4 regions of the Pseudoalteromonas undina genome follow, and region 1 is predicted to be linked to each of the others. Evidence: predicted binding sites of a transcription regulator. Region 1 holds the regulator's gene; each other region holds the start of a gene.
What was found. The regulator sigma-54, encoded in region 1, starts transcription at its own class of promoters, with help from an activator protein. The targets are predictions, from matches to a motif close to GTTGGCACGNNNNTNGNNT.
Positions count from the first base shown of each region.

Region 2: pdsR (proteobacterial dedicated sortase system response regulator) is a predicted target of sigma-54. The motif match lies at 2,342-2,360, and genes of this name have one in related genera.
Region 3: PUND_RS03940 (BON domain-containing protein) is a predicted target of sigma-54. The motif match lies at 2,600-2,618, and genes of this name have one in related genera.
Region 4: dps (DNA starvation/stationary phase protection protein Dps) is a predicted target of sigma-54. The motif match lies at 1,896-1,914, and genes of this name have one in related genera.

Region 1 is NZ_AHCF03000002.1:292,057-296,255, reverse strand. It holds gene lptA (lipopolysaccharide transport periplasmic protein LptA) at 1-300, shown strand, start outside; gene lptB (LPS export ABC transporter ATP-binding protein) at 297-1,022, shown strand; gene PUND_RS01985 (RNA polymerase factor sigma-54) at 1,092-2,591, shown strand; gene hpf (ribosome hibernation promoting factor) at 2,618-2,905, shown strand; gene ptsN (PTS IIA-like nitrogen regulatory protein PtsN) at 2,910-3,362, shown strand; gene rapZ (RNase adapter RapZ) at 3,382-4,199, shown strand, end outside.
Region 2 is NZ_AHCF03000003.1:364,715-368,913, forward strand. It holds gene pdsS (proteobacterial dedicated sortase system histidine kinase) at 1-1,470, opposite strand, end outside; gene pdsR (proteobacterial dedicated sortase system response regulator) at 1,464-2,159, opposite strand; gene pdsO (sortase-associated OmpA-like protein PdsO) at 2,386-3,111, shown strand; gene PUND_RS05290 (marine proteobacterial sortase target protein) at 3,138-4,199, shown strand, end outside.
Region 3 is NZ_AHCF03000003.1:72,004-76,202, reverse strand. It holds gene PUND_RS03955 (methyl-accepting chemotaxis protein) at 1-1,157, opposite strand, end outside; tRNA gene PUND_RS03950 (tRNA-Ile) at 1,417-1,493, opposite strand; gene PUND_RS03945 (YqaE/Pmp3 family membrane protein) at 1,771-1,929, opposite strand; gene PUND_RS03940 (BON domain-containing protein) at 1,995-2,564, opposite strand; gene PUND_RS03935 (DUF1707 SHOCT-like domain-containing protein) at 2,879-3,544, shown strand; gene PUND_RS03930 (VOC family protein) at 3,591-4,007, opposite strand.
Region 4 is NZ_AHCF03000003.1:285,577-289,775, forward strand. It holds gene PUND_RS04910 (VC0807 family protein) at 1-524, shown strand, start outside; gene PUND_RS04915 (c-type cytochrome) at 579-1,031, opposite strand; gene dps (DNA starvation/stationary phase protection protein Dps) at 1,286-1,810, opposite strand; gene corA (magnesium/cobalt transporter CorA) at 2,158-3,114, shown strand; gene PUND_RS04930 (DUF2237 family protein) at 3,148-3,510, opposite strand; gene PUND_RS04935 (CBS domain-containing protein) at 3,668-4,087, opposite strand.

The DNA.
Region 1 (4,199 bases):
AACAAGCAATTATTAATTGCCACAGGCAGCCCTGCATATTTTGAAGAAACACAAGCAGATGGCACCATCATGAGTGCCAGTGCGAATGAAGTGCGTTACGATGTTTCGCAACGTTTTTTAACCTTAATCGGCGATGCCAGTATTGCTCAAGCAGGTCAAAAAATAACTGCTAAAAGTATCACCTACGATATAGAGCAGCAGTTAATTAGCGCAGAAAAAGACGAAAACTCAACAGACCGTGTACACACTATTTTAGTGCCTGTTGAAAACAAAAAAGAAGACGATAAAGGCCAACCATGAGCACATTAAAAGCAGAGCTACTAGCAAAAAGCTATAAAGGCCGTGAAGTGGTGAAAAACGTTGGCCTAGAAGTTGAAGCTGGCAGCATTGTCGGCTTACTTGGCCCCAATGGCGCAGGTAAAACTACGACCTTTTACATGATTGTAGGCCTTGTACCTAGCGATAAAGGTAAAATATCAATCGATGATCAAGATATCACTTTATTACCAATGCACAGTCGAGCTCGCCTAGGGATAGGATATTTACCACAAGAATCATCTATTTTTAGAAAGCTGACGGTTTATCAAAACTTAATGGCTATATTAGAAACACGTAAAGGGCTCAATAAGCAACAACGTGAAGATACCTTAAATAATTTACTTGATGAATTTAGTATTCAGCATATTCGTGACAGCCAAGGTATGGCTCTGTCAGGTGGTGAGCGTCGCCGTGTTGAAATTGCGCGAGCATTAGCAGCAAATCCTAAATTTATACTACTAGACGAACCCTTTGCAGGGGTTGATCCTATCTCTGTATTAGATATTAAAAAGATTATAGAGCACCTTAAAAACCGAGGAATTGGCGTATTGATCACAGATCACAACGTCCGCGAAACACTTGATGTTTGTGAAAAAGCCTACATAGTTTCTCATGGGGAGTTAATTGCATCAGGCACTCCAGAATATGTATTAAACGATAAAACAGTACGCGATGTTTATTTGGGCGAGCAGTTCAAGCTCTAATATGTGTGTTATTCCACTAAGCATCTGCTAAGATTAATCATACTAATTTAAAAGGATTGTTAGAGATAAATGAGGCAATCATTACAGCTGCGCATGGGCCAGCAACTTACAATGACTCCACAGTTGCAACAAGCAATTCGCTTATTGCAGCTCAGTACATTGGATCTCCAGCAAGAAATTCAAGAAGCACTCGATAGTAATCCCTTGCTTGAAGTTGAAGAACAAGATTACAGTGAAGATGCTGCGGGTAAAAACGAACAAAAAGCCGATACCGATGAATCAACGCTAAGTGCTTCAGCTGATGAAAAACCTAGCGAATATGAGCAAGATAGCGGCGAAGCCATGACCAAAGACACCATTAGCGATGATATGGCAATGGATGTTACATGGGATGAATACATGAGCGCAGCACCGGCCTCTTCATCAGGACCAATGCCTGAAGATGAATCAATTTATCAAGGCTCTTCAACTGAAACGCTACATGAATATTTAATGTGGCAATTGCAACTGACACCGTTTAGCCCTACTGATGAAGCCATCGCGATTGCAATCGTAGAAGCCGTGGACGATTCTGGTATTTTAACCCTTAGCTGTGAAGAAATATTAGAAAGTTTTAATCAAGAAAACGACATAGAAGATGAAGTTGAACTTGATGAAATAGAAGCCGTATTAAAGCGTATTCAGTTATTTGATCCGGTAGGAATAGCCGCGCGTAGTTTACAAGAGTGTTTGTGTATTCAATTGAATCAGTTTGATCAAGACACGCCTTTTTTAAGCGAAACAAAAATGATCTTAACTGATCACATTGACTTACTGGCTGCGCGTGATTATCGCACATTAATGAAAAAAACTAAGCTTAAAGAAGATGAGCTTAAAGAGGTCATGACGTTAATTCACACGCTGAGTCCAAAACCCGCTGACACTATTGTTAGAGAAGAGTCTGAGTACGTTATTCCTGATGTGTCGGTTAAAAAAGTAAAAGGCCGTTGGGTGGTTGAACTAAACCCAGATAGTATGCCTAAAATTAGGGTAAACAGCCAATATGCAGCTATGTCGCGTACGGTTAAATCAAGCGGCGATAGCCAGTTTATTCGCTCACACTTACAAGAAGCTAAATGGTTTATAAAAAGCTTAGAAAGTAGAAACGACACACTGCTTAAAGTAACTAACTGTATTGTGCAGCAACAACAGGCCTTTTTTGAACATGGTCCTGAGGCGATGAAGCCTATGGTACTTAATGACGTGGCCGAAATGGTAGAAATGCACGAATCGACTATTTCACGTGTTACTACGCAAAAATACATGCACACACCACGCGGTATTTTTGAGCTTAAATATTTCTTTTCAAGCCATGTAAGCACTGAAAATGGTGGCGAATGTTCATCTACAGCAATACGCGCATTAATTAAAAAATTAATCGCTGCAGAAAACTCAGCTAAACCATTGAGTGATAGTAAAATTGCAGATATATTGGCTGAGCAAGGAATTAAAGTAGCAAGGAGAACTATTGCAAAGTATCGCGAATCTCTAGCTATTCCCCCGTCTAATCAACGTAAAAGTTTGATTTAAGGCGTACAACAAAGAGGAAAATGTTTATGCAACTGAATTTAACTGGTCGCCATGTAGATATTACCGACTCGCTTAGAGACTACGTAAATAGTAAATTTTCGAAGTTACAGAGGCACACTGATCACATAACGAATGTGCACGTTATTCTCGATGTAGAAAAACTAAACCAAAAAGCCGAAGCAACCGTTCATGTTAGTGGCGCTGAGATTTTTGCTTCTACTGAACACCAAGATATGTATGCCGCTATAGACTCGCTGATTGACAAGCTAGATCGTCAAGTAATTAAACACAAAGAGAAACTTGCTCGACACTAACACTATGAAATTAAGCTCACTTATCTGTCAGGACTGCAGTAAAGCTGCGGTCCTTTTTAATAGTAAAAAAAGAATTTTAGAATTTATCAGTGAATTGGCTCACAATAAACTGCCCTATTTAACACAACAAGATATTCTTAACGCGTTAACCGCCAGAGAAAAACTAGGGAGTACAGGTATAGGTCGAGGAATTGCAATTCCACATGGTCGTATGAGTGGTGTACAAGAGCCTCTTGCACTTATATTAGTGAGCGAAACGGCTATTAATTTTGATGCGATAGATAACAGACCGGTCGATATTTTTGTTGCCTTAATTGTACCTGATGGTGACAATAAGCAGCATTTAAAAACCTTAGCCACTATAGCAGAAAAGCTCAACGATAAAGAATTTTGTAAGCAATTACGAGCGGCAAAATCCGACAATGAGCTGTATCAAGTAATTGTAAGTCAACCGTAGTAACAATTAAGGGTGATAAATGGAATTAATAATTATAAGTGGTCGCTCAGGTTCTGGTAAATCTGTTGCGCTGCGTGTTGTTGAGGATTTAGGTTATTATTGTGTAGATAATATTCCTTTAAATTTATTGCCATCTCTTGTTCGTAGTGTTTCCGACAGCTACAACAAAATAGCCGTAAGTGTTGATGTGCGTAATTTACCTAAAGAGCAGCAACAGTTTAATGAAATCATTGAATATTTACCTGGTTTTACTAAGCCAACGGTGTTTTATTTAGACAGTGACGATCAAACCTTAATTAAACGCTTTTCAGAAACACGGCGTCTTCATCCTCTTTCGATTGACTCACTGCCACTTGATTTAGCAATAAAAAAAGAAAAACAACTCCTTGATGTACTCATTAACCGTGCCGATTATATGATTGATACTACGGATTTAAGTGTGCATCAGCTGGCTGAATCTATTCGTGAAAAAATACTCGGTAAAAAAGACAAACAACTGATCATTACCTTTGAGTCATTTGGTTTTAAGCACGGTATACCCAAAGAAGCAGATTATGTATTTGACGCTCGCTTTTTACCAAACCCGCATTGGGAGCCTGAACTTAAGCCACTCACAGGGTTAGATCAACCAGTAAAAGACTACCTAGCCAGCCACAGCATAGTACAAAAATTTACATGGCAAATTCAAACATTCGTGCAAACATGGCTGCCTCATTTAGAAAGAAATAACCGCAGCTATTTGACCATAGCTATTGGCTGTACCGGAGGGCAACACCGCTCAGTTTATTTAGCGCAAACTATAGGTGAAAGCTTTGCAATGAGTCATCCTAATGTAAA
Region 2 (4,199 bases), on a different contig from region 1:
TAAATAATCGGTATAGCCACCAAGTCGGCTCACTATATTTGAAAAGCTACGCGACAGGTCGCCAATTTCGTCATTGGCATCGCTGTAATTTATATGGCCTGTTACTCGTCCTTGCGCATCAATGGCTTGCTCTGCTGTATCTCGTAGTCGCCTAATACGGCTCGATATACGCGAAGCAAAAAAGAACAAAGTGACTGTGCCAATTAACATGACCGCTAAAATCACATTAAATAGTTTTTCCAGCGATTTATTACGCAGTGTACGCACGCCATTGGTGGTTTCTTCAGCTATAACTGCCCCAATAACCTTATCCTCGATCCAAATAGGATACGCAGCCGATAATATTACCGCTTTGTTATCGGGAGTGAGTCGCCAAGACGAGGCCGGTTGACCTTTCAGTGCTTTGGCTAAATGAGCGCCTTGCATTGAAGCTACATCGTGTAAGGTATCTATAAATTCATCTTCAGGACGCGTTAAAATTTTATAATACAAAGGATGTAAATAGGCTTGTTCAAAGCGCTGCCACGCAGTTTTTGGCGCTTGATTTTTTAGCCCATCGGCCCATACGCCATCGGCATTTTGAATACTGCCCGATTGCGCTAATACACGGTGATGATTATCGACCACCCATATGCGACTGCCGCTGTGTCCCATGCCTTTTAATATACGGTTTATTTCAGGGGAGGGCACCAGTACCGAACCTAAATCATTCGGGTTATTTAAGTTCGATGTAGACATTATACTAGGGGTTTGGTTTGGTTGTTTACTATCAACATCGGCAATGGCAAATCCCAGTTTATTGCCAAGCATACTCAAAGGAAAGCGCAGCTCAAGGTTGTAACCAGTGTCAGTTTTTTTAAAGAAACCCTGAATTTTAGTAAAAGGCATTTTACTATTGGCATCAAATGCGTTGACCCAGCCATCTTGGCGCGGAGCAATAATATAAGTATTAAATTGCCCATCAGGGTTTTTTAGGCCAATTTTTATGTAATCGTTATTGGTAATGCTGAGGCTGTTTTTGGCACGGTAAACTAAAGCATCGTCAGTGACGTTAAAGAGCGCATATAAGTAATTATCAAACTTACCCACCATGTGGCTAAATGATAAGTTGCTCAGTTGATGGTTATCATCGGCTGTTTGTAAGTAACGTTTGTCATAAAGCCAAAACAGCGATTGGTAAGCGTCCCAATCGCTGAGTTTGCCATCGAGCTGAATTGGGCTTTTTAAATTATAAGCATAGAGATCGCGGCCTTTTACTACCTGATCTAAAAAGTTGGTTTGTTCGTCAAATAAAGCGGGGCGTTCATGCAGGGCCGTGGCCAGTGCGCGTGTAGTGCCTACCAACGTTTTTTCTTGGCCTTGGCGTAAAAACTTTTCCATTTCCCATACATATTCGTAGCCTAACCATGGCAACAAAAACAAAAAGCACGAAAGTAGGATAAATTTACTGCGTAGGCCAAATCTCAGCATGTGGGTTGCTCCCACCTATAGCCCATGCCATACACGGTATCTATACAGTCAAACTGGCTATCGAGTGCTATAAACTTTTTACGAATACGTTTTACATGCGAGGTAATGGTGCTGTCGTCTACATAAATTTTAGCATCGCTCATTAACTCATTACGGCTTTTAACGTGGCCAGGTCGTTGGGCGAGTGAATGCAGCATCCAAAACTCAGTTACGGTTAAATCAACCAACTGTTGCTGCCAAAGCACCTGCATGCGTTGCGTATCGAGTGTTAGTTGACCGCGAATTATTAATGCGTTGGCATCGGCGGGTTGCTCTAATGCTTCCATGCGGCGAAATAGCGCACCAATACGCGCGGCTAAATGCGCTAAGCTAATATCTTTGGTTAAGTAGTCATCGGCGCCCATGCGCAGGCCGCATACGGTGTCTATTTCGCTGTCGCGAGCGGTTAAAAAAATAATTGGTAAGGTTTTAGAAAGTGAACGCAGTGTTTGGCACAGTAAAAAGCCGCCATCAATTTCATGGCCTAAGCCAATATCAACAATGGCTAAATCGGGGAGTGCTTCTTTAAAAGCTACTTCTGCTTGAGGGCGGTTTTCATAACCACTTACCTGATAGCCTTGAGCGCTCAGCATTTCTATGTAGTTTTCGCGAATGGCAGTTTCATCTTCAACGATAGCTATTTTTTTCATTTTTTAATTACTCATATTGACTTAGGCGCACTATAGCGAAGTTTTTGCGCTAAGTACGGTTAAAAACACAATTGCCATTTTTTTGCCACAATTGCTCAGCAGTTTGCCATTTTTACTCCCCTTTATTGCCACTTCATGGTGTTTTAATACAGCTATTGAAATTACCAATACAACGCAAGTGCCAACCAATAGCTTGCCAACCATTATTAATAGTAAGGAATAGACCATGAAGAAAACATTAATCGCACTCACACTTGTTAGCACTTTTTGTACACCAGTATTTGCTGCGGATACCCCATCAAAAGAAGCAAAAAAAGAAACAATAGTTGGCTTGAGCACCGGTGCCATTATTGGTGGTGTTGTTGGTGGGCCAATCGGCGCGTTTGTAGGCGCATTTGCTGGTGGTTTGATTGGCGATGCCAAGGTAGCTGAGCAAACCATTGCTGAGCAGCAGCAAGCTTTAACTGTAATGGCAGAGAAAACCAACGACTACCAGCATGTACTTAATCATAACAGTCACCTAGAGGCGCAACTTGAACTACTGGCGCAACAAAATGAGCAACTAACGCAATCACAGCTTAATAATTTATTGGCGATGACAGTGCAATTTAAAACAGGCTCTAGCGATATTGCTCCTCATTTTGCCAAGCAGCTTGATCAATTGGTAGCGTTATTAAAAAGCCAACCGCAACTCGCACTCGATTTAAGTGGCTTTGCCGATCAGCGCGGTGCAGAGCAAGCGAACTTATTACTCTCAAAAGCCAGAGTAAACGCCGTACAAAGTTACTTAATTAAACAGGGAGTAAGCCATACACGTTTGAGCACACAAGCGTTTGGCGAGCAGCAAAGCATAGCAAATAGTAACACCCTTGAAGATAACTTTTTTGACAGACGCGTTACCCTGACTACCCGTGCGCTTAATCAAACGACTGATCAAACAGCAAGCAATTAATCGCAAGGCGTTCGAGGGAGTGATTTATGTTGAGTAAACCCACCAAAGTGCTTACCAAGGTAAGCCTTTTTATTTTTATTATCATCGTGCTTTTAGCCAGCTTTAAAAGCCATGCACAGTCGCCAAAACTATCCTTGTTTGATAGCCAAGGAGTGGCGGTAAACCCTGGGGTTATTTTAAAAAGCGATGCAAAAATGACCCTAACAGGGCTAATTAATCGTGTTGTAGTAACGCAGCACTACATAAATGAAAACCCTTTTGCCGTAAATGCACGTTATGTATTTCCTTTACCCGATGAAAGCGCCGTGCAAGCAATGACCATGCGTATTGGCGAGCGAGTTATTAAAGGTAAAATAGCAAAAAAACGCCAAGCTGAAAAACAGTACCAAGCTGCCAAAAAAGCAGGCAAACAAGCTTCATTGCTGCGACAGCAGCGTGCAAATATGTTTATTACAAATGTGGCAAATGTAGGGCCAGGAGAAGAAATAGTTATAACGCTTGAGTATCAAGAGATTATTGATTACCAGCACGGAACCTTTGCGATTCATTTTCCAACCACAATTACGCCACGCTATCATGCAATAACAGGTGAAGTTAACGATGAACAAGATACACATGCGATAAAAAACGCTAATGCACCTTCGTTCACTCCACAGGGTTGGTTAAGCCCTGTTTACACAAAACAAACCAATGAGGCGACAAGTTCCAGCGATTTAAGCTTAACAATTAACATGGATATAGGCTTAGAATTGGTTGATATAAACGCTAAGTACCATCAAGTTAATATTGAAAACCCTGCATTTGGGCAATACAGCATTGTGCTAAAACCACAGCAAGCCATAAATAGAGACTTTGTACTTGAGTTTAAGCCACTTCAAATAGCGCAAGCGCAAGCTGCACTTTTTACTCAGCAAGCACAAAATGGTGAGCAGTATGCGTTAGCAATGTTAATGCCGCCAAGCGATAGTTTTACTCAATCTCAGCGTTTACCGCGTGAAATGGTGTTTGTAGTTGATACCTCGGGATCTATGCATGGGCAGTCTATTGAACAAGCTAAAAAAGCGCTGTTTTACGCATTATCATTATTA
Region 3 (4,199 bases), on a different contig from region 1:
GCCACCGTTTGTGTACTCGATGACTGTACCTCAGCTAAATTAGCTGCTCCTTGTACTTGCTCAAGTACATCTTGGGAAATACCTTTAACATGAATTGCCGACTCAGAGACCTGTTTAAACATATAATGTAACTGCTCTAAAAACAGATTAAACTTAATCGCCAAATCTGAAATTTCATTATTATCGTCAGTAGGAAGTCGCGCTGTTAAATCGCCATCTTTTTCTGTTAACGCATTCACTGCTGAAGTAATGTTTTCGATTGGCCTAAATATTTGCCCTACCAACACGCGTGCTGACGCTAAACCGACAAGAGCAATAATTACACCAAAAATGATATTAGTATTAATAGCACTATTAATTGGGCCATATAATTGCTCTTGGGGAATTTCAGCAACTAGATGCCAACCTAATGAGTTTACAGGCGTACTTGATACAACATAGTCATCACCATCAATTACTTTACTTTGAATTGCCCCATTTTTAATCGGCGTCAAGTCAACAGATTGCCCTATTTTAGTTTTATTACCATGCAGCATAATCTCGCCACTACCAGAGACCAAATAAACAATGCCGCCCTCACCTATCCTATATTCACTTATGAGATCCACCATAGAATCGAGCGAACGGCCAATTCCGGCAATTCCTTGTCGTTGCCCATCAAGCTCAATGGCATAATTAATAAATACCATCACCTCAGAGCTGCCTTTATCTATGTCGAGCGCTACTTCAAATGGTCTATCCGATGCTAAAAAAGCATCAAACCAAGTATCACTACTATCTATTTGCCTGGAAATACCCTCATCGGTGTAATAGTTACGGGAGTTTTTAGAAATAATATATGCGTTACTGGCTTGGTTTTTATTTTTTATATGTTTGAGGTAATCAATAAATTTACCTCGACTTTGCGCATCTTCATTATTATTCATCCATTGCTGCACAAATAAGTTTTGCGCTATTTCTTTGCCTACAACAATAGGTGTAGAAAGTTCCAGCTCTATTTGGCTTTTAACTTCACTAAGCGCAGTCGGTAAATCTACTTTTGCTAGTTTTTCTTCTGTATTTGAGCGAATACTATTGGAAAAGATTAGAGTAGATATTGCTAAAGGAGCAACAACAGCCAGAATAAGGCTGAGGTATACTTTTCGTTTTAATAACATAGAGCACCTAAGGGGTAACTAAGCAGTATTTTATATACCGCAGACAATTAACAGTAGCGACATTAAAGGGCATAAAGTAAAGATTTTTATAATAAAACCCCATAACACTTTAATAGTAGATTCAACTGTGTTTATTGCAATGTATTCAATAGAATTAATAAAAAAATCAGTGTACTGGTGAAAATACGATAGAAATAACAAAAGCGAATTTTATAAACTAGGAAAATGAGTTTTTATTTACTTGGAAAGCTTTGAAAAGTGGTGGCCCCTCCCAGACTCGAACTGGGGACCTAACGATTATGAGTCGTGTGCTCTAACCAACTGAGCTAAGGGGCCATCTTTGTATAACTGTAAGCAGTTAATTTTTGAAGCGTTTAGCCACAGAGCGACTAAAGCGGGTTGCAGTATAAAAAGTTTTTAGGGGCTTGTCACTAGCAAAAAGCTTTATTTTAACAATCAAAGGGCCAACTGCTCAAATAGTAAGCTTTTAGATTTATTGATGATGACTTCGAAGAAACGAACTCATTAAATAATAGTAGTCTGAGTAACTAATACACATACCTTACGATGGCAATTAGCAACTCAGTATTAAATGTATTACTGCGATATGGTGTTATTTTTTGGCGATAATATAAATCGCATGAATTAATCCTGGGAAATAGCCGAGCAAGGTTAGCAGAATATTTAACCAAAAGTGCATCCCTAGCCCCACCTGTAAAAATACACCCAGTGGTGGTAATAAAATAGAAAAAATAATCCTGATAATATCCATAATTTAACCCTTCTAACGTTAGCAAAGCAAAAAGCCCAGCAAGGCTGGGCTTTTAGTATAGTGTATTATTCTGCAATAACAGTTAATTCATCAACTACTTTGCGAACATCTTCAGCGTTCTTAGCAATTTCCATCGCTAATTGCTTTTCAGCATCAGACTCAACTGAACCTTTAAGAGTTACTACACCATTATCGGTATCAACATCAATGTCTGTACCACCTACTTCAGAATCAAATAAGTAACGCGTTGTGATGACTGTTGTGATTTTGGCATCGGTTAAATCACTTTCGGTACCGTTACCCATCATTTTAGAATCATGCTTCTTCATGTCGGTGTTTTTTACCACAGTTAGACTGTTTTCAACATCAGTTACACCATCTAGGCTTAGCACGAGTTCTTCAGCAAGTTCTTTATCTACATCGCTGTTTACTTTACCTGTTAGCATTACCTTGCCGTTTTTTACGTCCGTGTTGATATCAAAGTTGTTTAGATTGGTGTTCATCAGCAGTACTGTTTCTGCCTTTCCATCAATCCAAGCATCTTTACTTTCGTTTTCCCAGCTGCTTGCTTGAGCGCCCATTGCGGTTGTTCCTAATACTAGGGCTGCAATCATAGACTTATTAAATGTTTTCATAATCGTTCTCCTTTTGATTAAAGACACTTGAACTAATGCGAACATCGGGCCAACTATTTTTACACTTAAATTTCAATGGTTTAAATTAAAACTACCGATACTGACTTAAACCTACGAAGTAAACATTTACAGACCATTGCGTAAAACTTTCTCGAATAGCGAAACTTACTAAATAATTGTATATTTGGTTAATCTGTCGTTAATATAATAAAGGATGAAAAAACAAAAAAACATAAGCCAATGATTTTAAATGAATTATTATTTGGTATAAGGCTTGCTTTGAACTAGCCAGCAACCTTAAAAGGATAATTTAAATGTCTGTTAAAATTGAAGACCGCCCTATCGAGCAAGTTCGTGAGCAAGTAATTGATCAACTCATTTATAATTACAGCCATGGTGTCATTTCTGTAGAAGCATTTGAGAGGCGCTTAGACGATGCAATGGCAGCGAGTGACAATAGCGCGCTTATGGCCCTTGTTGAAGATTTAACCTTAATTACTGACCAGCAATATAAGGCACAAAAGCACTCGCAGTTTGCACCTAATTATAGTGCGCAGCATGAGACTGATGAAGAGCCACTTACATTAAGAAGCATTCTTGGTTCAAGTGAACGAAGCGGCCAATGGGTGGTGCCTCAAAACATTTATATAGAAAACTACATGGGGTCAATCAATCTTGATTTTACGGATGCTATTTTTACCCACCAACATGTCACTATTCACGTTAATTGTTACTTTGGCAGCGAAGAAATATATGTACCTGAGCACGTTAATGTAGTTTCTAAAATGTTTTGTATTTTAGGCAGTTTTGAAAATAAAACAGTTTCACTCAATAAACGCCAAGCGCCAACGATTCAAATTGAAGGAAAAACTGTTTTAGGCTCTGTGGAAGTTAAAGTTAAGCGCACTATTAAAGAAAAATTTATTAGCTTTGCAAATGATCTAAAAACTCAACTTGGTATGAATGGTAAACATTATTAAATATGCTAAACATTTGATGAAGCCAAAATAGTTGGCTTCATTCATATTATAAGTCGTTATTTCGCTCACTAGGTACATCACTCATATACTCTACAAACTCAACCTCAAACCCTGCGGGATCAATATAATAAATGTTCTTTCTAAATGGATTTACAGCGCCTTGCTTACTTATTGCAAAGCCCGCATGCTTTAAGCGCGCTATTACTTCATTTAAGTTATTGGTTACATAGGCAAAGTGTGCCAAGCCAATTTGATGCCCTGATAAGTCACGATTTTTCCCTTCACCGTGATCGCTTATAGCAATATATTGATCGTTATCACCAAAATGTACCCAGCGCCTTGCTTTACCATACCAGGTTCCTTCTCCCTCACTTCTAATTGACCAATAGGGAAACGCTGCTTGGTAAAACTTAAGCATGGCGTCTATATCACTGACAACTAAATTTACGTGTTCTAATTTCATAATTTTCTTCCTGTTAATTGAATATAGAACATCATAAAACCTCAAGCTCACTTTAGGTAAAGCGCTAATTTACAAATTTATTGCTTGTTTTTATTTCGATAAATATATCGAAAGATCATACCTGTACAAAAAACACTCACAAGTATTTAGGCTTTATGGTTTACTTTATGGCAAAAACCGCTAAAATACGCC
Region 4 (4,199 bases), on a different contig from region 1:
AAGCGGGCTCATTAAATTTTATTTCACTTTTGGGCTTTTTAAGTACTTTGCTTACCGGTGGTATTGCGCTGTTTGAGCTTAATGTTGAGTGGTTAGCAATTAAAGAAGCGGCTATACCAGCAATCATTGGTTTTACCGTGCTGATGTCGGGCTTTTTTGGTAAACCCTTGCTAGCCAAGCTCTTATTAAACTCACTTTTATTTAAGTTAGACACTATTTACGATGCCCTTGATGAGCGCGGCAATACGCAAAACTTTAAACAAAAGATTACTAATGCTAATTACTTATTAGCGCTGACCTTTGTGTTTTCATCAACGATGAATTACCTCTTAGCTAAATGGATTGTTACTAGCCCAGCAGGTAGCGTGGAATTTAACGAGCAACTTGGTGAAATGACGCTATTGAGTTATCCAGTGATCGCGATTCCATCTATGATAATGCTGATTGGAATTTTTATTTATGTGATTAAAGTGCTGACCAAGCTGACCGGTATGAAGTTTGAAGATATGGTAAATGCCGAGTAGATAAAACGCATAAAAAAACCGTTGCTTAACAACGGTTTTTTTTGCTATCAATATTTACTTGTAGTGAGAGTAAAGTTGGTAATTAGTTCTGTGGTACGGAATAAGTTTATAGTTTGGTTGTAAAAAAGTGACTAAGTCGGTGAGTTCAGATACGGTCATGGTATCGTTAAATACCGTCATTTTTGAGCTGCCATCTTCATTTCTGGCGTCGGGTCTATAAGGCCTAGAAAACCGATGTGAGGGGTTTATCACTGACGTGACCAGCTCAGCATAAGTAATTATTTTGGTTTTATTACCTCCTAGCTTAATAGAAATATCGTCATGTTTTGTTACGCTGCTATCTTCAACGCCTGCAAGGGTGTGACATGCCAAGCACTTATATTTTAAAAACACGGCTTTACCTTGTTCTGCATTCCCCTCTGGCAAGCTAAAACCTCGTGGAGAATCAACTCCTTTATCACAGCCTGTGAGTGCAATTAAACACACGATTAGTGGAGTGTATTTCATTAGAGCTCCTGTATTCTCAAATTAATTTTACGCATTACTAACGCAAATTCATTTGCGTCAACAAATGCTTCTTTTAAGAAATAGCCTAATTTGAGTGTAGTCAAAGAGTGGCGAATAGCCTAATTGTTGTGCATATATGCTCAAGGAGAATAACTAAAGAATTGAATGATAATTAATGATGGAATGAAACATCACAAGCATGAAAAAGCCCAGCAACTTGCTGGGCTTCGTAAACTAAACGTTTATCTTAAATATTAACTGTTCAATTGACCCGTAGATGATTCTATATGGGCGCGAACAAACCACTGGTATTGCTCAAGCTCTGCAAGTTGCGCAATGATCATATCTTCAGATACCGGATCAAGATCACCGAGTGACTCAATAGCTTTACGGTGATCACCGTTAACGCCGTTATATACTTTATCTAAGGCGGCTAGGTGTTCAGTTACTAAACCTTTGCCGATAGCGTAATCTTCCCATGAACGACGATCGACAATTGATTTTGGTGTACCAACAGGCACGCCGCCTAAAGTGGCGATACGTTCTGCTATGGTGTCGGTCATTTCACGCACAGTTTCAACTTGTGGGTCTAGCATCTCATGTACGCCAATAAAGTTTGGACCTACTACATTCCAATGAATATGTTTTAAAGTTAGCTGTAAATCAATTAGCGCTACCATGCGATCTTCTAGAACAGATATTGCTTTATTTGCTGATTCGTTTTCTACACCGGGAGCGGTAAATTCAGCGACTTTGTTTGCATTATTACTGTTACTCATTATTCCTCCTGCTATTTTAAAATAGTGTTCGCTTTACTCAAGTGAGTGTTTTAATTGCGATAACGAACACGTCTTGTACTAATAGAAGCAATGGGCATGCCGATAGATTATTTAATTTAAGTAATTGAAATTTAAGGGTTTAATTTTTATTTAATAAACTTTTAAGGAGTGTTTAGCTAAAAGGGTATGAAAAATATGCACTTTTTTGTAAATTCTGCAAAATCGAAGTGCTAAAAATTGTTAGCAAATAGCTTGCTCTTTATAGTTGTTCTAATGGAGGTATTGTCATTGTTGATTAATGATCTGTTACATATACTCAACCCAAAGATCTATTAAAGGAGAAGTGTATGCTGAGGTTTTTTTCCATCGAGCAAGGAGTGATCAAAGAGTTAGAGCCGTTGCCCGATACTCCTGTTGAAGTATCCATAAGGAATGCACATTGGATTGATACTATTAATCCAACACCGCAGGAGCAAAATGCGCTTGCAAAAACGCTCAATATAACTTTTCCTGATTCGGTCGATGTAGAAGAGATTGAAACGTCGTCAAGGTGCTTTATCGATAGCGAAGGTTTGCATGTACATGCATTGTTTATGTCACCTAACGAAGGACGGTTCAATACTGTGACTGTAGCTTGTTTGTTGCAAAACAATTGCTTACTTACTATTCGTGATGAAGAACTGGCTGACTTTAGACTATTGCGCTTAAGAGCGCGCAAAGGTCAGGTGGCATGTGATACGGCAAAACAGTTATTAATTACTTTATTTGATCAAAAAGTTGAAAACCATGCTGATATGCTCGAAGACATGCATCATCAATTAGAGAAGCTTAGCGCATATGTACTTGAAGAAGATAACTCAGACCTAGAAGAAGCGGTTGGTCGCATAGCTCGTTTAGAAGATGCTAATGGTAAAGTGCGTTTATGTTTAATGGATACTCGACGCAATATTTCGTTTTTAATACGTCGTTTAGGCGCGCAAAATGATGAGCGCGAGTCACTTCGAGAAATCGTACTTGATATAGAAACCTTAATGTCACACTGTACCTTTCTGTTTGATAAAATAAACTTTTTGATGGATTCAACGCAGGGCTTTATTAATATTGAACAAAATCAAATTATCAAAACTTTCTCTATTGCTTCAGTGGTTTTCTTACCGCCTACAGTAGTGGCTAGTGTGTATGGTATGAATTTTAATATAATGCCAGAGTTACATTGGGAGTGGGGTTATCCATTTGCAATTGGCATTATGTTGCTGTCGGGCTTCGCCCCTTATTTATTTTTTAAACATAAAGGGTGGTTGTAATACTTTAATGTTGCAAGCTGAGCGCTCAAATCATTAACCGGGATACTGATGTGCTTTTAATACTTCAAGCGGAATAATGTCGAGCGCTTTTTGGTTTGTCGCTTCAAGTACCACAGGAGGAGCAACGTTCGCAGCAATGGCATGATACCAACGAATCGCACATAAGCACCACTTATCGCCAGCTTTTAAACCAGCAAAATCATACAAAGGATTAGGGCTAATTAAATCGTTGCCTTGCGCCTTGGAAAACTGCAAAAATTCGTCGGTCATAATGGCGCATACACTATGATTGCCAAAGTCTGAATCTGGTACATAGCAAAACCCCTCACGGGTATAGCCACCGTTACCACAGCAAAGTTGTAAGCGAGTTCCTAGTACATTTAATTGATTAGCCATATGAAAACTTACCTTGTAATAACCATTAAAAGCAGGGTGTTTACCATAACAGGCTGTTAGTGACTTAGCTATCTATGCTGTTAATTTTATATATCTGTTAAGTGAGTAAAAACTGCATTTGGCAAAGCTAAATACAGTTTTCATTAAAGAAGAATATTTACGAGAGCAGTGCTGCAGCTAAACGTACAAAATCAGAAGACGTTAAAATACCTACTAGCTGACCTTGCTCGCTCACAACGGGCATGCAACCGTGGCGATTATCTACAAAAAATTTAACGACATCTGATAGCGGCTGCTCTGGGGTTACACTAATAAAATCACTCACCATAATATCTTCTACTTTTGTGAGTTTTTCTTTGCGTTGTAATGCATTAGCACCAAACGTTGCCATGATACCCATGACTTTGGCGACCATTATTTTTTGTGTGAGCATACCGACAAATGCGCCGTCTTCGTCAATAACAGGAATATGGCGAACGTTTTTTTCTTTCATTAAATTATGTGCGTCATGCAAAGTGCTTTTTACGTTCACTGAAAATGGGTTCGGTGTCATTAAGTCTGTAACGTTTTGACTCATGTTTATTCCTTTATATTATCTGTGGTGTATCAGCTTATATTAGCGCTATTTTTAAGCTTTGCACCTTATTCAGATCAAGGTTTTTACGGATTTTATAAACTGAGGGAGAAGA